2 regions of the Halomonas sp. A3H3 genome follow, and region 2 is predicted to be linked to the other one. Evidence: predicted binding sites of a transcription regulator. Region 2 holds the regulator's gene; the other holds the start of a gene.
What was found. Region 2 encodes PhoB, which activates phosphate uptake and scavenging genes when phosphate is short. Its sites were predicted from a motif close to TGTCATANNNNTGTCANA; they were not measured.
Positions count from the first base shown of each region.

Region 1: the regulator PhoB is predicted to act here: its motif matches at 9,915-9,932, upstream of HALA3H3_RS03590 (CYTH domain-containing protein).

Region 1 covers NZ_HG423343.1:823,962-834,824, forward strand. Annotated here, with positions in the region: gene xseA (exodeoxyribonuclease VII large subunit) at 1-573, shown strand, start outside; gene HALA3H3_RS03550 (hypothetical protein) at 626-1,600, shown strand; gene HALA3H3_RS27050 (hypothetical protein) at 1,673-1,816, opposite strand; gene HALA3H3_RS03555 (SDR family oxidoreductase) at 2,242-3,096, shown strand; gene HALA3H3_RS03560 (MurR/RpiR family transcriptional regulator) at 3,308-4,195, opposite strand; gene HALA3H3_RS03565 (aspartate aminotransferase family protein) at 4,359-5,684, shown strand; gene HALA3H3_RS03570 (carboxymuconolactone decarboxylase family protein) at 5,721-6,296, shown strand; gene argA (amino-acid N-acetyltransferase) at 6,320-7,633, opposite strand; gene HALA3H3_RS03580 (inorganic phosphate transporter) at 7,859-9,124, opposite strand; gene HALA3H3_RS03585 (TIGR00153 family protein) at 9,135-9,815, opposite strand; gene HALA3H3_RS03590 (CYTH domain-containing protein) at 9,953-10,852, shown strand.
Region 2 covers NZ_HG423343.1:1,892,192-1,903,054, forward strand. Annotated here, with positions in the region: gene HALA3H3_RS08340 (DUF3100 domain-containing protein) at 1-438, shown strand, start outside; gene HALA3H3_RS08345 (hypothetical protein) at 425-919, shown strand; gene HALA3H3_RS08350 (M20 aminoacylase family protein) at 930-2,087, shown strand; gene HALA3H3_RS08355 (NAD(P)-dependent oxidoreductase) at 2,189-3,091, shown strand; gene HALA3H3_RS08360 (aldehyde dehydrogenase family protein) at 3,091-4,641, shown strand; gene HALA3H3_RS08365 (LysR family transcriptional regulator) at 4,620-5,564, opposite strand; gene HALA3H3_RS08370 (hypothetical protein) at 5,643-5,999, opposite strand; gene HALA3H3_RS08375 (HU family DNA-binding protein) at 5,999-6,271, opposite strand; gene HALA3H3_RS08380 (NAD(P)/FAD-dependent oxidoreductase) at 6,380-7,570, opposite strand; gene HALA3H3_RS08385 (chorismate--pyruvate lyase family protein) at 7,708-8,283, shown strand; gene ubiA (4-hydroxybenzoate octaprenyltransferase) at 8,319-9,209, shown strand; gene phoB (phosphate regulon transcriptional regulator PhoB) at 9,335-10,024, shown strand; gene phoR (phosphate regulon sensor histidine kinase PhoR) at 10,027-10,863, shown strand, end outside.

The DNA of each region.
Region 1 (10,863 bases), 1.1 Mb from region 2:
GCCGCCGAGCGCCTGGTGCCGGATCAAAACACCCTTAAGCGCCAGCTTGAGCATCAGCACAGCCGTTTGCAGCGGGCTATGCAGGCACGTCTGGAACGCGACAGTCAGCGGCTGGATACCCTGCGCGCCAAGCTGCGCCACCCCGGCGAACAACTCAACCGCCAGCGCCAGCACTTAACCGCCCTCAATCAGCGCTTGAATCGCGCCATGCAGCAAACCCTCACCCAGCAAAAAGCCCAGGTGACACAGCTGAGCAGGCGCTTAGCCAGCCAGGATATGGCGCGGTTGCACCGTGCAGAAAGCGAGCGTGTGAGCCAGTTACAGCGCCGTTTGGGGAGTGCGATGCAGCGCCAGTTGGAGAGCCGACAGGCACGCTTGAAAGCCGCCGCACGGGAGTTAAACGCGGTCAGTCCGCTAGCGGTGCTGGGGCGTGGCTATGCAATTGCCCAGGATGAGCAGGGCCAGGTCATTCGCCGCGCGAAAGATACCCAGCCCGGCCAGAAGCTGAAACTGAAGCTAGGTGAAGGCAGGCTAAGCGTGGAAGTTAAGCGGCGTTTAAAGTCCGGGGGTTAAAGACCTAAGTTAAATGGCCGATATCTTCTAACAATGAGGAGAGGATACCGCCATGAAGATTGGATTTTCGTCTTTTACACTAATTAATCAGCGCCAAGATAAGCCGCAGTTTTTAACGCCTACCCGCGTCGCCCCCCAAAAGAGCGAGCCTGCTGAAGACGACCCGTTCACAAAGCGTCTTAAAAAGCAGCAGGAAGCGCTGGAAAGCTTGGCGTCGCTGCCTACTCCAAAGGAAGCCTCCCAGCAGCAGGCCACCGATAAAGTGGGCTTCCTGCGTCAGCGGATTGAAATGCTGAAAGCCATGATGGCCTTCGCCTCTCCTGAACAGCTTAAAAACATGGCCAAGGAGCTCAAGAGCATCGCCCGTGAGCTTGCCGGTGCGGCTAAGCTACTGAACAATCAAGGCGGCGGTGGTGCTGGCATGACCGCAATCCCGTCCGTGGTTGCAACGCCAGCAGTTCCCACGACAGCCGTTCAAACGACAGCAGCTCAACCGGCCGAGGCCCAAGCCAACGGGGCCGACTCAGCCGCGGCCCAGGCGGGTGGCAATGAGAGCGCCCAGGTAACGGTTTCCAGTGACGCGCAGCAAGCCGAAGCCAGTGCGGAAACAGCCGAAGATGATGCTAAAAAGGCTGCTGAGCAAGAGGCCGAGAAGGCAGCGGGCGAGCCTGAAAGCGATGAATCCACCGAGCTCGGCGTATTACCAAGCCTACCTAACCTCATTCAGAATGAAGACAACCGCTCGAAATCCAATGGCCCCAGCGCTAGTGAACACGCACTACGCGGCGTACTGACTGACGCCCAAAAAGCGCTGCGCGAAGCAGTTAACGAACTTAAGGTTCGGCTGAATGAAGAAGATAAAGAAGCTCGTCGTGAGCTAAAGAAAGCTGAAGAAGTTATGGACAAGACTGATCGAGTGGTTGCCGCATCAACCTCTGAGGCCCTCTACTCCTCATTGGGGCAGTTGCTGCCTACCTCGCTAGGTGACGTTTCCGTATCAACGCCCTCTATCAACATAGAGGTTTAGCGCTAATAGAAAAGGCGCTACCGGAAGTAGCGCCTTTGTTGTTTTGCGTTGGCCTAAAAAATGTTGCATAGATTATTTCTTGGTATCCCTGCCTGACTTTTTATCGTCATCGGACTCCGGGTTTACATGGTGGGTATCCGGCATCGGATTGGCCTCATCATGGTGGTCATCCTTCTCTTTAGGGGCTTTCTGGTCTTTATCGGGAACTTGAGTCATCGCTTCTTCCTTACCGTAGTGGGTGAGCGAAAGAGTGGGAGGCGTTCGTGGTGCCTCCTATCCCTGGCTGACTTAACTGTAGCCCTTCCCCTTCAACTTGCAATTCACCCTCATAAGCACTCACGACATAACTGCAATTAAACAATATTTAAAACAAACACTTAAAACAAGTAAATAGCTTTATAGCAGCTACATTAGCAATATTGATAGCATCAATAACCTGCCACTATCATTTCTCTGCATGACCAACCGTTTTATTGCTCAGCGTTCGCTTCCTGGTTTGCCGTTGTTACTACCTTGGTCTACGTTTACAGCGTGTAAGGTACTCGAGGATACGAGGGCCTGAACAGTGGTTAGTAAGTGATGTTTTACGATAACTAACCGTATGTGCAAACCAAATTGTGCCAACAATGGAGTGACCGCACATGAGTGATCAACACCAACCACCACAGCATCAGGATAAACAGCCTGGTGATGAACACGCCATGCGCCCAGAGCCCGAATACATTCGTGAAAGCTACCGGGGCGCCGATAAGTTACTGGACAAGGTCGCGATTATTACCGGTGGCGATAGCGGCATAGGGCGTTCAGTCGCCGTTCACTATGCCCGCGAAGGTGCCGACAGCGTGATCGTGCACCTCAAAGAAACCAAAGATGCAGAAGAGACCAAGCGGCTGGTGGAGGCCGAAGGTCGCCGCTGTTTGGTTTTGAAAGGCGATGTGGCAGCGCCAGCGTTTTGCCGTGAGATCGTTAAGCGCACCCTCGACCACTTCGGCAAGATCAATATTGTGATCAATAACGCCGCCGAGCAGTACGACTGGGATGACATTACCGAGATCCCCGATGATCAACTGCTACGCACCTTCCAGACCAATATCTTCAGCCATTTCTATCTAAGCAAATCTGCCCTGCCGCATCTCAGCGAAGGCGACACCATTATTGCCACCTCATCAATCAATGCCTTTAAGGGCAACGATACACTGATCGATTACACCGCCACCAAGGGCGCTATTCAGGGGCTGGTGCGTTCGTTGGCGATGTCGCTGATGGATCGTGGCATTCGCGTGAATGCCGTAGCGCCAGGGCCGGTATGGACCCCGCTGATTCCCGCCAGCTTTGAGGATGAGAAGGTAGCGTCATTCGGCGGCCAGGTGCCCATGAAACGCGCCGGGCAGCCCAGCGAAATGGGCCCTGCCTATGTCTATCTGGCCAGCGAGGAGTCTTCCTACATGAGTGGCCAGACCATGCACCTGAATGGCGGCGTTATCTTAAATACCTAAGCGTTTCTTATATAAGATATAGCGCGCATTCCCGGGGTGGCTTTGAGCCACCCTTTTGTTAGAACACTGTTCATACAGTCACGGCAACGCCAAAATATTCCCGCTCGGGAATATTTAATCCTAATAACCCGACGAGACGACTGATAATTACCGCTCGGTAATTATCGAAGGATTTATCTGACAGTAATGTTGGGTCAATAAGCCTCGCTTCTCACTGCCGCCTGGGGATAGCCGTCGCATACGTATTGAGATGCGAGAGGTGTTCATCCGCTTGCTGCAAAGCGTCTAGCGTCTTAGGCCTATCGAATTCCGCCAATAAACTGCACAGCACTTCGGAGACGGCTAATGCCGGGGTTAGCGTGTGAAAAAAGCTATCGGTTTCCGTGGGGCATAGAATCGTCTGCGCTGACATCCCCACCAGCGGCGACACTTCACTATCGGTGATGGAAACAATCCCCACCCCCTTATCTTTTGCCAGTTGGGCCAGTTCCAGCGTCCCTGTTGCATAAGGTTTGATGGAGATAACGAGCAATACATCCTCAGATGTGGCACGAATTAGTCCATCTCCGCCGGTTCCCCCAGGCCCATCCAGGTGAACCGAGCGCTCGCCCAGCAGGGTCATCACGTAATGGAAATGCCAGGCAACGGCATGGCAGGAACGTAACCCCAGCACGTATACCTTTCTCGCTGATCTCAGCCTAGTGGCGGTGGCTTCCAGCTGCCGTAGTGAATCGGGCTCGCAGAGCTTAGCAAGCTGGGCACTCAGCCCTTGAAGCATATGCGAAGCGGTATCGCTGACTCCCCTTTCACTGCCTTCATCTACCCGCTGGCGAACCTTGGCCGCAAAGCCATCGCCCCCCTGACGTAACACCGCTGCATGCTGCGCCCGAAGTTCGTCGTACCCTGGCAATCCCAAGAACTTGGCAAGCCGTGTCATGGTGGCGGGTTGCACACCCGCTAGGCGCGCCACCTCGCGCATGGACACCAGCGCCACTTCCTCCGGATGCTCAAGCACGTAGCGAGCGGCCTGTTGCAGCTGCGCAGACATGGCATCGTACTGGGCAATAATCTGCTCTCTCAGCGAATCGCTCGGCTGCATAGTAGTTGGCTCTGTGAAGAAATAGTCGGTTGGCTCTGTGAATATATGATCTACATGTTTCACATTATATTTAAATGATTTATTTGTTGCAAACATCTTTGTGAGTGTGCCAATCTCATTGTCATATGAATTACTCACCGTTTGATAATGAGGGAAAGAGGCTATGACGCGTATTCTTCACCGCGGTATCGGCGGGAAACTGCCTCATGCTGCGTCGGCACAAGGCGTCTATATCACGGACACCACGGGGCGCCGCTATCTGGATGGCTCGGGAGGCGCTGCGGTCACCAGCGTAGGACACGCCCACCCGGAAGTGCTGGCCGCCATGCGCTCACAGATCGATAGCCTCTGTTACGCCCACACCTCATTTTTCACTACCGATGCCGCCGAAGCACTTGCCGAAAAGCTCGTGGATTTAGCCCCCGCAGGGCTGGATTACGTCTACTTGGTGTCGGGTGGGTCAGAAGCCGTCGAAGCGGCGCTGAAAATGGCCCGGCAGTACTTTGTAGAGATTAATCAGCCCCAGCGACGGCATATCATTGCCAGACGCCAGAGCTACCACGGCAATACCATCGGCGCGTTGGCAACCGGTGGCAATGCCATGCGGCGCCAGCAGTTTCAGCCCATCCTGCCAGAAACCCACCATGTATCGCCCTGCTATGCGTATCGCGACAAGGGCACCGACGAGACGCCCGAGGCCTACGCTGCACGGCTTGCCGAGGAGCTTGAGGCAAAGATTCTGGAACTTGGCCCTGAAGAAGTCATGGCCTTCGTTGCCGAACCCGTCGTCGGTGCCACCTTAGGGGCGGTCGCCTCTGAGGCGGATTACTTCAAACGCGTGCGTGCCATTTGCGATAAATACGGCGTACTGCTGATCCTCGACGAAGTGATGTGCGGCATGGGAAGAACCGGCTCCGTCTTCGCCTGCGAACAAGATGGGGTAACGCCTGATATCGTTACGATCGCCAAGGGTTTGGGCGGCGGCTATCAACCTATTGGCGCAGTGATGCTATCGGCCAACATCTACGCCAGTTTTGCCAATGGGTCTGGGCTGTTTCAGCATGGTCATACCTATCTTGGGCACCCTGTGGCCGCCGCGGCCGCTAACAAAGTGGTTGAGATCATTGCACGGCCGGAGACGCTGGCGAACGTCAATGACATGGGCACGAGGTTACAGAGCGGCCTTGAAGCGGCGCTCGGCGCATCCCCCCATGTGGGCGATATTCGCGGCAGGGGCTTGTTTCGCGGTATCGAGATTGTCGCGGACAGGGAAAACAAAACACCTTTCGATCCGGCTAGAAAGATTTACGCCAAGATCAAGCGACAGGCCATGGCGCGTGGCCTGATCAGCTACCCGATGGGCGGCACTATTGATGGCATTAACGGTGATCATATCTTGCTGGCTCCGCCCTATATCATTGCGCCTGACGAAGTAGACCTGATCATTGAGCGTATTGCCGAGGCCATAACCGCCGCCATCGCAGAGTGATGACACAATCAACAACATCTGAAAGGAGACCCACCCATGCCCTCTTCTCCCTGCCCGCCTATTTCCGATGCCGACTGGCCTGAGGAGATCCCTGATTTACGCGAGGGCTTTGCTGGCGCACTCAACGTTTATCGCACCATGGCCCATCACCCGGCCTTGCTTAGAGCGTGGGCGCCCTTGCGCCAACACGTTGTTAAGGAGAATGCGTTAGGCCCGGAACTGACCGAAGTGGTGATTTTACGCGCGGGTTTACGTATGGGCTCAGCCTACGAGTGGGCCCATCATGTTAGTCGTGCACTTGCCCTGGGATTCTCCGAACACCGGATCACTGCTATTCGCGGTACTCCCGAAGGCGTTGATGGTCTTATCGTCAACGCCGTGGATGCGTTATTCGATGAGCGCATGCTGACCAAGGAGCAGGAAGCAGAACTTGCCGAGGCGATCGGACGCAAAGCAGTGATCGACCTGATCGCCATGGTGGGTTTTTACTCGGTGCTCGGTTACCTGCTCAAAACCTACGACACACCGATTGACGACACTATTCAACAAGAAGCGCAAAAGCAGCCGGAGCTGTTTTCGCTAATGCCACGTTCAACCAGGGCTGCTAATTAGCCACCCAATTTTCAATAAGCGAATTACGCTAATTGCTTAACCAACACCTTCGATTTACGGGCGTGATTGTAGGTTTCGCGTTTCAGCGGGGGTAGGTCTTCCAGGCTGGCGGCGCGGAAGCCGTGTTCCACAAACCAGTGGGCGGTGTGGGTCGTCAGCACGAAGATTTCAGTTAAGCCGCGCTGGCGGGCGCGGCGCTCCATGGCTTCCACCAGGCGCTCGCCCCGCTCGCCACCGCGGTAGCTGTCGTGCACTGCTACACAGGCGAGTTCGGCAATGCTGGTGTCCGTAAATACATGCAGCGCGGCGCAGCCAATCACCATACCGTCGCGCTCGATCACCATGTAGTCATCGATTTCGTGCTCCAGGCGCTCTCTTGAACGCGCCACCAGCATACCTCGGCGCTCTAGCGGTTCCAGCAGTTCCAGCAAGCCCGCTACATCGTTGAGCGTGGCCGGGCGCAGCTGTTCGTAGCGGTGCTGGGTAATCATGGTGCCCACGCCGTCGCGGGTGAACAACTCACCCAGCAGGGCATCGTGGTTGCGCCAGGAAAGCAGGTGCGTGCGCGCCACGCCTTCCCGTGCGGCAGTGCAGGCGGCCTGTAAGTGGCGGGCTAGCTCGCTACCTGGCACTGCGGCGCTTAAACGCGGCTCGGCCTCCGCCGGGGAAAGCTGGCGCAGCAGCGCGCCCTGCTCATCTTCCAAGCCTTCGGATTCCCCCAGCAAAATCAGCTTGTCGGCTTTCAGCGCCACGGCGGCGTGTTGAGCGACTTCAGAGGCGTCTAAATCAAAAACTTCACCGGTACTGGAGAACCCTAGCGGCGGCAGCAGCACCAGCGAGCCTTTTTCCAGCAGGCCTTCAATGGCGCTGGCACGCACCCGACGCACTTCGCCGCTGTGGTCGAAATCCACCCCTTCGCGCACGCCTAATGGCTTGGCGGTCACCAGGTTGCCGGAGATCACGCTCAATTCCACACCGTGCAGCGGCGTGCTGGGCAGGCCAAGGGAGAGCCGCGCTTCCAGCCATAGCCGCTGGTGGGCAGCTACCTGCTCAACGTGAGCCATCACCGCGCGATCCGCGACCCAGCGGCCATCGATGCGCGTGGGCTCTACGCCAGCGGCGGTTAGCGACTCGTGCACCTGGGGGCGAATGCCGAACACGACGACCAGTCGCACACCCAGGGTATGCAGCAGCGCCAAATCCTGAATCAGTTGCTCCCCTCGGCCAGACGCCATGGCTTCGCCTTCAATTAAGATGACAAAGGTTCGCCCCCGGTGGGCATTGATGTAGGGGGAAGCGTTACGAAACCAATCAACAAAGGGGAAGCGTGTATCCAAGGGCCGCTCTCCGGCAGCAGGTGAAAGAAACAATCTCAAAAACGATCTCAAAAACAATCTCCAGTTACTTTACCAGAGCACGAAAAACAGCGGCACCTTCAAATGCAAATCTGCTCAATCTAATGCAGATAAACATGAAGATGCCGCTGTGATCTTATCGCTCAGATGCTTCTAAAGCCTTTCGAGCCTTGGCGTACTACGTTTACAAGTGCTGTTTATTATCCGTTAACCGAACATGCCCTTGAACATGAAGAAGAACAGAATCGCCAGGCCCGCGCCTGCTGGCAGTGTGATCAGCCACGACATGGCAATCGTGCCGATGACCCGCAGGTTCAATGCCGCCATGCCGCGTGCCAGCCCCACCCCAAGAATCGCGCCGACCAGGGTGTGGGTGGTGGAAATCGGCAGGCCAGTGCCCGAGGCCAGCACCACCGTCGTGGCTGCCGCCAGGGTAGCGGCAAAGCCACGGCTGGGGGTCAGTTCCGTAATCCCGGTACCCACGGTAGCGATGACCTTATGGCCGTAGGTGACCAAGCCCACTACGATACCAGCTCCACCCAATACGAGTACCCACCAGGGCACCAGTGCGGAACCACCAATTTCACCGCCGGTTTGCACCACACTGATCACCGCTGCCAGCGGGCCAACCGCATTCGCCACATCGTTGGAGCCGTGGGCAAAGGCCATGGCGCAGGCGGTGAAGATCATCAGCACGCCGAACACACGCTCAACGTTGGCATAGCCGAAGTGGTCGTTGGTATTGTGCTCGAACTTGATACGCCGCTGCATGATCAGGCCAATGCCCATAATCACCAGGCCCAGCAGGATCGACAGCAACAGGCTCTGATTGAAGGTTAGATCCAACCCCACATGAGATAACCCTTTGGTCAGCGTGACCATCGAAACGATGAAGCCCACCAGAAACACATAACCGGGTACGTAGCGTTTGGCGGCCGTGAACGGGTTGGCGTCCTCGAAAATCAGGTGGTGTACCGATTTAAACAGCACGAAACCGATGGTACCTGCCAACAAGGGGGAGACCACCCAACTGGCGGCAATCTTGCCTACCGCACCCCAGTCCACCGTGGCAGGGCCTAGCCCTGCGACCGCAAAGCCTACGATCGCGCCGACAATCGAGTGCGTCGTGGAAACCGGCCAGCCTTTCATGGAGGCCACCAGCAGCCATGTTCCCGCCGCCAGCAGTGCTGCCAGCATGCCGTAGACCAGCAATTGTGGGTCGTCCTGTAGCAGTTCGGGGTCGATAATACCTTTACGGATCGTATTGGTAACTTCGCCACCGGCTAGCCAGGCACCCAGGAATTCAAAAATGACCGCAATCAGGATGGCCTGCTTGATGGTGATCGCTTTCGACCCCACCGAGGTTCCCATGGCATTGGCCACGTCGTTGGCGCCAACGCCCCAGGCCATGAAAAAGCCAAACAAACAGGCCAGGATGATAAAGATTTCACCGTGCTGGGCAATAATCAGCATGAAAGTCCCCTTAGCGGGCAGTCAGGATCTGCAGACGGCTACCCACGCGCTCGGCGCGGTCGGATAGTTCGCCAACCCATTCAATGATCTTGTAGAGAAAGATCACGTCCACTGGTGGTAGCTGGCTCTCAAGCTTGAACAGCTGGCGGCGAATGGTGATCTGTTGGTCGTCGGCTTGGTGTTCGAGGGTGTGCAGCTCACGGATCATCTTCTGCATCACATCCGAGACATTTTTGCCAAAGCCGGACTCGAGCAGATCCTTGAGCTCTTCTAGCGCTTGACGCGCTTGCGCCACGCAGGCAACGCTGGTTCGAATGTAGTCGCGCATCGGCGCGGCCAGCTCATCCGGCACGCGCATTTTACGCCCCAGCATAATGCCGGTAATGTCACGCACCTTGTTGGCGATCTTGTCCTGCACGCTGATCAGATCAAGCAGATCGGAGCGCGACACCGGAAGAAACATGGTGTTGGGCAGGTTCAACCGCAGTTCTGTTTTCAGCGTATCGGCGTCATGCTCTAGGCGGGTGACGTTTTCGCGCAGCTCAGCCGCTTTGTCCCAGTCATCAGCCAGGGTTGCTTCAAAAAACGGCAACAGCTGATCGGCACACTCATTCGTCTTGACGATATGGGCCAATAACGGCTGGAATGGCGAGCGGCCAAACATCGAAGAAAAAGGATTGGAGGTAACCATAATGCCTTTTAGCCTGTTTTCGGGGAGCCTGGAAATGGCGGCGCCAGTATAAAGAGTGCGCCTGCCGCCGTCATGAAAAGTTCACAAATGTAATCAAATATTCATTTAAATGTCACGATAACGAGGTGGCTAGCGTCATGAAAAGCCCAAACCCCATGGAAGTGGAACTTAAACTGGCCCTTGCCCCGACAGGGCCTGCGGCGCTGACTCAACACCCGTATCTCGCTTCACACGCCGTGCGTAAACAAACGCTGACCAATACCTACTTTGATACCCCTCAGGGTGATCTGGCGAAAGCACATATTGCGCTGCGACTTCGCCAGGTAGACGGCCAGGTGCTGCAAACGGTGAAAACCGCTGGCCAAGGTGGCGGTGGGCTTTCCCAGCGCGAAGAGTGGGAGTGGCAGGTGGCTGGCCCGCAGTTGGATCTCGCTTCAATTGCCAAACTCCCCCCTTTTCAAGGCGAACTTAGCGGTGTACTTGATGCCCTCGCCCCCCAGCTCAGCACTGATTTCACACGGCGTAGCTGGCAGCTAAAAGAGGGCGCACAAGGTCAGCAGAGTCATATTGAATTGGTGTTGGATGAAGGTGAAATTATTAGCGGTGGCTATCGCACGCCAATTCGCGAGGCAGAGCTCGAATTAAAAGGCGGCGAGCCGGAAGCGTTGTGGGCGCTGGCGCTTAAGCTTGCCGAACAAGTACCGTTGCGGCCTTCGGATAGCAGCAAGGCGTCCCGTGGTAATGCCCTTAGCACCCAACACTGGCCGCTACCCGAAGCGCACTCTCCGGCGGAGTGGCTGCACCGCGCCACGCTGGCGCTGGACGCCTACCACGACAGCCAACAAGCCAGCTTTTTAAACGATGCCCAGCAGGCGCTGGCCACTCTCGCCGAACATCCCGAACTGGATGCCACCGCACGCGCTTATGCCCAGGCGCTGCCTGGCGCGCTCGATGCGGACGGCCAGCCCAATGCAGCCTACGGTAAAGCGGCGTTAGCGCTCGCCCATCGCTTGGCGTACCAAACCGCGCTACGCTAGCGTTTAACTAG
Region 2 (10,863 bases):
AAAATGGGACGTGAAGCGATCGGTGCCACTTACTCTATCGCCCGTGAGCCCAATATTGCCATTATTTCAGACCGTTACGGGCTGAGAAGCCCTGAAGGTATCGGCATTATGGGCGTTTACGTAGTGGGCACCATGTTCGGTACGCTCTACTTCGCCTTAATGGCGGGCTACATCGCCTCGCTGGATATTCTCGATATTCGTGCTCTGGCCATGGCCTGCGGGGTGGGCAGTGGCAGTATGGTGGCGGCGTGTTCAGCAGCTTTAGCTGAAGCGGTACCCGCATCCAAAGACGAACTACTCGCCTTTGCCGGGGCAAGCAACCTGCTTACCTACGCCACCGGTCTGTATATCTCGCTATTTATCGCGCTACCGATCACTGAGTGGATGTACAAGCGCTTAAAAGGCTCCCGCCAGGAGGTTAGCCATGAAAACTCATGAGAGCCCAATCGATCAGTTCGATGCTGAGGCGTTAAAAGAGCTACGTCCCGAAAATCAGCTAGGCAAAACCGCGTTGGTACTGGCGGCAGTGTGTGTGGCGGCGTGGTTTAGCAATATCGTCAACGGTTCACCTTTATTAGATGCGCTGCCCGGCATGTTGATTCTCTATGTCATGGTCATTATCGGCTTGGTGGTTGGGCGGTTTTGCCCTTTTTACCTGCCCAGCGTGGCCTGGGTGTCGCTGGTGAGTATTATCGCGACGCTGCCGTTCTTCCCGGGTAATGGGTGGATCATCGCACGGTTGGCCGAGGTGGATTTCCTGGCAGTGGTCACGCCGGTATTGGCCTACGCAGGGCTGGCGCTTACCGGTCGTGAGTTTGCCATGTTCAAGCAGACTGGCTGGAAGCTGGTGATTGTGGCCCTGCTGGTCTTTACCGGTACTTTTATTGGCTCTGCTGTTGTCGCCCATGTGATGCTTTAAGGATAAGACGATGACTGCTTCAGTAGACTTACCGGATCACGCAGAACTAAAAGCGTGGCGCCATGATTTTCACCAGCACCCGGAAACGGCTTTTGAAGAGCACCGCACCAGCGCACGCATTGCCGAGCTGCTGACTGAGTGGGGCTTTGAGGTAACCACCGGGATTGCCGGAACGGGTGTGGTAGCCGCGTTGGATGGTCAACAAGGTGAAGGTAAAACCATCGGCCTGCGGGCCGATATCGACGCCTTGGATATTCGTGAAGAGACTGCGCTTGCCTACGCGTCGCAAACGCCGGGCAAAATGCACGCTTGCGGCCACGATGGACACACCACCATGCTGTTGGGCGCTGCCTGGGCGTTAAAGCAGCAGCCGGATTTCAAAGGCCGGGTGGTGTTCATCTTTCAACCCGCCGAAGAGAACGCAGGCGGCGGGCGGGTGATGGTTGAAGAGGGCCTGTTTGAGCGCTTTCCCATGGATGCCGTGTACGGCTTGCATAACTGGCCGGGTCTGCCCGTAGGCGTCGCCGCGGTGCACGATACCGACGTCATGGCCGCCTTCGATATCTTTAGCCTGACGCTGACTGGCAAGGGCTGCCATGCGGCGATGCCCCATTTAGGTACTGATACGGTGTTGGCGAGCTGCCAACTGATCAGCCAACTGCAAGGGCTGGTGAGCCGCGAAACGCCGCCAGACAAATCTGCCGTGCTGAGTATTACCAGTATTAACGCGGGGGATACCTTCAATGTGATTCCCGAACAGGTGGCGCTTCGCGGCACGCTGCGCTGTTTTGATATGGCGCTTAAAGAGCACTTGGAGACACGCTTTAAGCAGGCGATTGCCAGCTTGGCAGAGTTTCACGGCTTAACCGTTGAGCTGGATTACCAGCGCTGCTATCCCGCCACTATCAATACCCCTGAACATGCCCAGCACTGCGCCTCGGTGCTGGAAAGCTTACTCGGCAGCGACAATGTGGTGCGCAACCCGCCGCCCAGTATGGCCTCTGAGGATTTCTCGTTCCTGCTGGCCGAGCGCCCAGGTGCCTATATCTGGATGGGCAATGGCGAGGAGTCCGCTTCGCTGCATAACCCCCGCTATGACTTTAACGACGCGTTGCTGCCGCTGGGCACGCGCTACTGGGTGGAGCTGGTAAGGGCGTTACTCGTCTAAATTCCTGACTTAATACACGTTATTCGCTCTCTGATGCCCTCTGGGTAGGGGAGCGTCTACCCGGAACATAGCGTCTTCATGACGTTTAAAGGAGCTTTACTATGTCTTTAGTCACCACCCCTTTATCGATTACCGTCATTGGTTTGGGGCAGATGGGCGGCAATATGGCGCTCACCCTCAAAGCAGCAGGGTTTGAAGTAACGGGTAGCGATGTATTTGAGCAAGCGCGATCGCGTCTTGCTGCTCAAGGACTAACCGTTGTGGCTCCCGAAGAATTACCCGCTAGCGACGTTTACCTGCTGTCGTTGCCCACCTCTGCCCATGTGCGTGAGGTGATCGAGCAATCGCCAGGCCTGCTTGACCTTGCGCCGAAAGGTAGCGTGATTGTCGATACCTCCACCAGTGACCCCGCCGTGACGCGTGAACTGGCCGAAAAAGTAACCGCAGCGGGCCTTCTATGGTTGGATGCCCCGGTCAGCGGCGGCCCGAAAGGAGCTGCCAGCGGCAAGCTAGGGATGCTGTTAGGAGGCGATGTCGCCACCATTGAGCGGGTATTGCCGATGCTGGAAGCCATGTCGGCCAAGCGTACCCATGTGGGCGGCCCGGGCAGCGGCCATGTGGTCAAGCTTGCCAATAACTACCTGTGTGCCGCGCACTTGTTAACCACCGCCGAAGCCGTTGCTATGGCAGTCAAGGCGGGCGTTGACCCCGCGGCCTGCTTGGCGGGCCTTAACAGTGGCTCGGGGCGCAGCGCGGTCAGCGAGGTGAACTTCCCAGAGTGGGTGTTGAGTGAGCGTTTTGACTCAGGCTTTACCACCGGTTTGATGCGTAAGGATTTACGTTTGGCCCGGGATGCCGCTGAGCAACTGGATATCCCCTCGCCGCTGTTACAAGCCGTGGTCGATGCCTGGCACGCGAACCCCGAACAACCAACCGATAGCGATGACTTTAACCATATCACCACGCCGATATTAGCGCGTGCCAGCCAGGCGGAGGAGCAGTAATGAACGCACTTAGCCAACATGCCCAAGATCACCTTGCCACGCTACTCGAAGGTTTTGGATTAACGGCCACCACGCTGCTGAGCAACTGGGTTGATGGCGGTTTAGTGGCGGGAGAGGGGGACGTGATCACCCTGACCAATCCAGCCACCGGCGAAACGCTGGTGAGCTATCGCGATGCGGGTGCTGGACTGATTAAGCGTGCTACCCAAGCGGCACAGCGAGGCCAACGCGAATGGATGGCGCTAACCGCCAGCGAGCGTGGACGGCGCATGAATGCCGCCATACGCGGCCTGGCGGGCCATGAAGAGGCGCTGGCTCAGCTGGAAAGTGTGGTGGCCGGTAAGCCGATTCGTGACTGCCGGGCTGAAGTAGGCAAAGTACGCGAGATGTTCGAGTACTACGCGGGGTGGTGCGACAAGCAGCATGGCGAAGTGATTCCAGTGCCTACCTCGCATCTTAACTATGTGCGCCATGTACCTTACGGCGTGGTGGGGCAGATTACCCCCTGGAATGCCCCGATGTTCACCTGTGCCTGGCAGTTAGCCCCTGCCATTGCGGCGGGCAATGGTGTGGTGCTAAAGCCTTCCGAACTGACGCCCTTTTCATCGGTGGTGATTGCCAAGCTACTTGAAAGCGGCGGACTTCCTAAAGGGCTGATCAATATCGTCAACGGGCTGGGCAAGTCGACCGGCGCAGCGCTGACCGACCACCCTGCCATCAGCAAACTGGTGTTCGTGGGCTCTCCCCAGAGTGGTCGCATGATTGCTGAAGCGGGCGCGAGGAGGTTGGTGCCCAGCGTGTTAGAGCTGGGGGGCAAATCCGCCAATATTGTGTTTGCCGATGCCAAGCTGGATGAAGCCGTTGCGGGTGCCCAGGCGGCCATTTTTGCCGCCGCCGGCCAGAGCTGTGTGGCGGGCTCGCGGCTGTTGATCGAGCGCCCGGTGTTTGAGCAAGTCACCAGCCGTTTGGCGCGGGCGGCGGAACAGATTTCGGTGGGCCTGCCTAACGATGAAGCGACCCGCATGGGGCCTTTGCAGAATCACCGCCAATTTGAGCAGGTCACCCGCATGATCGACGCGGCGGTAGCCGCTGGCGCAACGTTGTTAACGGGCGGTAAACGGCCAGAGGGATTACCTACCGAGGCTCAGGGCTACTTTATCGCCCCTACCGTGCTGGTCGATGTCACGCCGGATATGGAGATTGCTCAACAAGAAGTGTTCGGTCCGGTGCTGGTGGCCATGGCCTTTGACAATGAAAATCAGGCCATTCAGCTCGCCAACGAGACCCGCTTTGGCTTGGCTGGCGCCGTTTGGAGCCAGGACGTAGCGCGAGCGCATCGCGTAGCTGGGCAACTGCGTGCTGGTACGGTATGGATCAATAGCTACAAGGCGATCAGCGTGATGTCACCGTTTGGTGGCTTTGGCGATAGCGGCTTCGGTCGCTCCAGCGGCTTGGATGGCCTGCGCGAATATACGGTGCCGCAAAGCGTCTGGGTGGAAACAGCCCCTGAAGCCAGTGTGGCGTTCGGTTACGGCAGTGGTGTTGGTTGATCGCTTACCGAGCCTGGGGCGCGAAACGCCTGCATCCAGCGCTGCAGGTGGCGTAGCAGCAGAATGCTGGCCTTGGGCTGTTGGCGGCCTACCCGCGTGACCATGTGGGCCTGGGAGCGCTGAAAAAGCGGATTATCTACCGGGCGCGCCACTAACGTACCGAGCTCTAAATCGTGGGCGACGGCAAAGGCGGGTAACAGTGTAATGCCCATGCCGCTGCGCACATATTGGGCCAGAATCACCATTGAGTTGGTATTCATCGCCATGCGCGGGGCTATGCGTGATTGCTGGAATGCTTGGTCGACCATTTGACGTACCCCATGAGTGGTGTCCCACATGGCCATGGGCTGGTCGCTAAGCTGGGTAAGCGTGAGCGGTGACGTTTGGCTGGTTAAGGGGTGGTTGGGCGATAGAATAGCCATGAGTGGCTGAGGAGTAGATGACCAGAAACGCAGCTGGGGATGGGTACGCTCATGGAACATCAAGCCGATATGACTGTGATCGCCGACAATGGCGTCAATAATGCCCGAGGTGCCTGCGGTATGGATATCGAGCTGAATGCCCGCATAGCGTTGGGTAAATTCATGCAGTGGGGATGCTACTAGGTCACTGACAAACCCTTCTCCGACGGTAAGCGATATCTTGCCGGTTTCCATGCGTTGGTACGATTCAAGTGACGCAATAAACCCTTCATCAAGGGCGCCGCGGCGCTCGCAGTACTCAAGCAGCATTTCGCCTACCGGAGTAGGCGAAATGCCGTCGCGCTGACGCTCCATAAGCGTCGCTCCCAAGGCTTCTTCCAGCAAAGCAATTTGCCGGCTTACCGCCGAGGGAGCAATATCCAAGCGCGCCGCTGCGCGGCGCACGGAGCCAGACTCAAGGGTAACGCGAAAGTAAACGAGGCGTTGATGAGGTATGTCCATCGATAGCTTTTATACCTCTACCTTGTTCAGCCTAAATTTATTTAATCTAAGCCGTTACCCTATGCCAATCGTAAACCGCTACAAATACTTGAGTAGTTTTTGCAGCTTATTCATATCGGCGGAATCACCCACTAAGCGCACGTCGCCGTTTATCATGCCGTCGAGAAAGGCCTGCTGTGTTGGCTTTTTGAGCACTTTCAAGGCGGTATTCTGATCACGGAAGCGTAGCTCAAGATCTAAGTCCACAGGCAGCCCTTTGCCGGTACTGATACTTTTCGGTGTCATCCGGTAGTGGCGGGCAATACTTAGATCTTCCGTGGCAATCCCCCAGTCCAGGCCGCGCATGCGTTCTAACTGTTCACGAAAGCGCGGCTTGCGGCGCAGGGCACGTTTGAGCAGTACGCCCAGTAGCCACAGCGTCAGCTTGAGCTTCATTAAGAAACGGCGTCCTTAAGTCCTTTGCCTGGCTTAAAGGCAACGTTTTTGCTGGCCGGAATCTGCAGCGGGGCACCGGTTTGCGGATTTTTGCCGGTACGTGCTGCGCGCTCACGTACCGTGAAGGTACCAAAACCAATCAAAGCGACATCTTCGCCCTTAGCAACGCTGTTGGTGATCTCATCCAGAATAACGTTCAGCACTTGGCCAGCTTTATCTTTGGATAGGTCGGCACTTTCAGCGATGGCTGCAGCGAGTGCAGGTTTGCGCATAAGGAATCTCCCCTTTTTAAAAGAAATCAAACATCAAACAAATGCATGTTGTTGGGTGCGTAGCCGATTAGGTTAGCTTCTCTAGCCTAGTCGTGAACGCGACGAAAATCAGCCTAGCAGTGCAGGTGCTGCTCTGGAAAGCTCCACTTTCCTTCTCACGCAGCCGCCTGTCAACGCAAAACCAATCAAACGACCGTCTTTATTTTCAGCCAAGGCACTGATATCACCGCCTTCGCCTTCAATTCGCCAGTGCTCAGGCGTGTTCGTTGGCGGGTAGGCCACCACTGGTAGCAGCGGCGTTTTAACCACTACCGGCCAAGCACCGAAGCTAACCGGCGTGGGCGCGCCTGAAAGGGTTGCCGCCAGCGCCTTAACGCTGGCTTGTAGTGGCTGCACGTACATGGCATTAACACCGTCTACGCAGGCTGCATCGCCCAGGGCGTGGATATTGGGGTGCGATGTACGCAACTGGCGGTCAACGACTATACCGCCAGGTGATACGTTTAAATCAGCCGATTCGGCAAGTGCTGTGCGAGGTACAAGGCCGGTTGCCATCAACACGAGATCAGCGCTGACAGCGTCGCCGTTATCCAGACGTAATACGATATCTTCGCCGCTTTCGGCCGCTATCGAATCAATCGAACGTGCAAGGTGAAGATGGATACCTGCTTCGCTAAAGGCATCGCCTAGGGCGTTCCCTAAGGGCGGTGGCAGCAAGCGAGGAAGTAGGGTTCCTTCTGGGGCAATGAGGCTGACACGATGGCCGCCAGCGTGGAGGTCGTTGGCAAATTCACAGCCGACCAGCCCCGCGCCAACAATCGCCACCCGTGCAGGGCCCTGGCCTAGCGCCGTGTGAAAGCGGCGGTAGTCATCCAGGTCGTTAATGGTAAAGCAGCGTGGGGCTACGCTGGGTTCAATGCTGAAGGGCACCCGTGGTGCAGCGCCAGTGGCCAGTACCAGTGTGTCGTAGCCGAGCACCATGCCGCCTTCGAGCAGAATTGTTTGGTTATCCACATCCAGTGCGGTTACCTGGGTGTGGATAACCATTTGGGCATTTAGCTCTTCGCCCAGGTCAGTAGCGCTGCGCTGGGCTAATTGTTCGGGCACCAGGCCCTTGGCGAAGCCGGTGGAGAGCAACGGCTTGCTGTAATCATCGCCGCTGTCGGCGCTCACCAGCGTGATTGAGCGTTGGTCGCCCAATCGGCGCAACGCCCGGGCAAGGCCAACCCCTGCCATTCCAGTGCCAATAATCACCAGCGCAGCGTGCGAAGAGGTTTTCTGTGTTTGGGTGGCGGGCATGCAGACACCAAAAAAGTTGCTAAATAAGATTGCGAAAAAAGAAGCGCTAAACCGAGTCGTTAAAAAAGTTGCTGAAACAAAAGCCTTTCAGTGCCCATGTTACACTAGCCAACCCGTTAATTGCCCTGGAGAACTCGGTGACGGCTGCTGCTTTTCGGCAAACTCCTCTATTTTCCCGCTGGCGCCCGATTGATGCGGCGCGCCCGGCGATGAGTGCTTCCTGGTGGCAGTGGGTTGCCTCCACCGACTCGTTAACCGCCCGCTTAATGGTCGCAGGTGGCGAGAAGCCGTTTCGAGTACGACTGCTGCGCCAGGGGGTTGGTTGGCCGCGCCAGGATGAGGCTCAGGCGCTGGGCATTGGTGCCAAGCGTTACGCCTGGCTGCGGGAAGTGGCGCTGTGCTTAGATGGAACGCCATGGGTGGTGGCGCGCTCGGTCGCCCCGCTCTCACAGGTAAAGGGCCAACGGCTAGAGTGCTTGGGCGAGCGCTCGCTAGGTAGTTGGCTATTTCGCCAGCCGGGTTTAGTGCGTGGGCCATTGGAAGTAACGACGCATTCCCCCCAGTTTGCTAGCGTCAACGGCATACAGGAAGGCTGTGCCTGGGGAAGGCGCTCTGTTTTTTATCACGGCTGTAAGCACGGCAGTCTGTCATTATTAGTGCAAGAGTATTTTTTGACGGCGATGGCGGATGATCTTGGCCTGCCTTCGCGCTAGGCTAGCGCCTGCATCTTATTCTTCGTGAGGTAAGCATGGATCGTTCACTGTTGCGGCCGAAGGGATGGGCTCGCGTGGCAGATTTTTTACAGCTGATGCGCTTGAATCGGCCGATAGGCACATGGCTTTTGATGTGGCCGACGCTGTGGGCATTATGGGTGGCTGCGGAAGGTGTACCAGGGCGAAATGTGCTGCTGATTTTTGTGGCCGGCGTTTATGTGATGCGCGCTGCGGGCTGCGTGGTCAATGACTATGCGGATCGCCACTTCGATGGGCATGTGAAACGCACAAAACAACGTCCGCTAGCGACGGGCCGTATCAGCGAAACCGAAGCTCAACTGCTGTTTATCGCCCTGGTGGCCGCTGCGTTTATTCTGGTATTACTGACCAACTGGTTTACGGTGCTGCTCTCGCTGGGCGGGGTGCTGCTGGCGATTATTTATCCGTTTATGAAGCGCTATACCCACTTTCCTCAGGTGGTGCTGGGCGCGGCTTTTTCCTGGGCAATTCCGATGGCTTTTGGCGCCGTGCTCGGCCACGTGCCGCTGGAAGCATGGCTGCTATTCTGCGCTAATGTGTGCTGGACAGTGGCCTACGATACCCAGTACGCCATGGTCGATCGCGACGACGATTTAAAAATTGGCATTAAATCGACGGCCGTGCTGTTTGGAAATGCGGATCGTTTGATTATCGGCTTACTCCAGCTAGCCACCCTGGGGTTGCTGGCTTGGGTAGGCTGGCGGGTTGGTTTAGGTGGTTTCTTCTGGTTAGGGCTAGCGGCAATGGCAGCGACTTTTCTGCATCAGCAGCGCTTAATTCGCGACCAGGAGCGGGATGCCTGCTTCCAGGCGTTTCTCAATAATCACTGGTCGGGACTGCTGATTTTTGCCGGTATCGCGCTAAGTTGGTGGCCTGCGGCTGGCTGATCGAGGCGATTGTCATGTAATTGTCATCAAGTCATGGTGTTATCGTCACTGACATGTCATTGATCTGTTTATCTTTGAACTGTTTTTCTTTGAACTAGTTTCTTTGAACACCGTGAGGCTCTGGTATGACCGCCAAGACCGTTCTGATTGTCGATGATGAGGCGTCGATTCGCGAGATGATCGCGGTAGCGCTGGAAATGGCTGACTATCGCGTGCTCGAAGCGGATAACGCCCAGGATGCCCATGCCATGGTGGTCGACCACCAACCCGATTTACTGCTGCTGGACTGGATGATGCCCGGCACTAGCGGTATTGAGCTGGCGAGACGCCTAAAACGTGAAGAAACCACCGCTGAAATCCCGATTATTATGCTCACCGCGAAAGGCGAAGAGGATAATAAAATTCAAGGGCTTGAAGCCGGTGCCGATGATTATATCACCAAGCCTTTTTCACCCCGGGAATTGGTGGCACGGCTAAAAGCGGTGCTGCGCCGTGCGACGCCACGTGGCGTTGAAGACCCGATTGAGATTAACGGCCTGCTGCTTGATCCGGTGAGCCACCGGGTAAGTGCCCACGGCAAAGCGCTGGAAATGGGCCCCACCGAGTACCGTTTGCTGCAGTTTTTTATGACTCACCAAGAGCGCGCTTACACACGTAGCCAGCTGCTTGACCAAGTGTGGGGCGGCAATGTTTACGTTGAAGAGCGCACGGTCGATGTGCATATCCGCCGCTTGCGTAAAGCGCTGGGTGACGTGCATCAAAACCTGATCCAAACGGTTCGGGGTACCGGTTACCGTTTCTCTGCACGGGTGTAAATGTGCGTTTATGGAGTCGTGAGCTGTGGCGAATAGCGTGGCTGGCCACGCTGGGCACTTGCTTGGGCTGGCTGTTGGGCTCGGCTGGGCTGGGGCTCGCAGCAGGGCTTGCGGGATGCCTGTTTTACCACTTACGACAGTTACGCGAACTCTATTTGTGGCTCACCCTCCACCCTAACGATGAACCGCCTGCCGCTCGCGGGATGTGGGGCGAGCTATTCGATCGTTTATACCGCTATCAAAAAAGTCAGCGCATCACCCAAAGCCGTCTGCGGGCTACTTTGGCACGTATTCAAGAGTCGTCTGAAGCAATGCGTGATAGCGTGGTCATGCTTGATCGCCACGGTGATTTGGAGTGGTGGAACAGCGCCGCCACCGCCATGCTGGGGCTACAAACCGCCCATGATCGTGGTCAACACATTACCAACCTGCTGCGCGACCCGGGCTTTATCAGCTATTTTAATTCGCGTAACTACAGTGAGCCGTTAACGCTCACCTCACCGATTGATGAACGGCGAATCCTGCAGTATCAAATTACCCTCTATGGTGACGACGAACGCTTAGTGATGGCTCGCGATATCACCCGCTTGCATCGTCTTGAGCAGATGCGGCGCGACTTTGTCGCCAACGTTTCCCATGAGTTACGTACGCCGCTGACCGTTCTCTCCGGCTATTTGGAAACCTACAGTGATATCTCCGACCAGCTTCCGCCGCGCTTGGGACGTAGTATTCAGCAAATGCAGGAACAGACCCAGCGGATGCAGAATCTGGTCAACGATTTATTGCTGCTCTCGCGTTTGGAAATTGACCAGGGCGGCCAAGATCATCATCCACTGCCA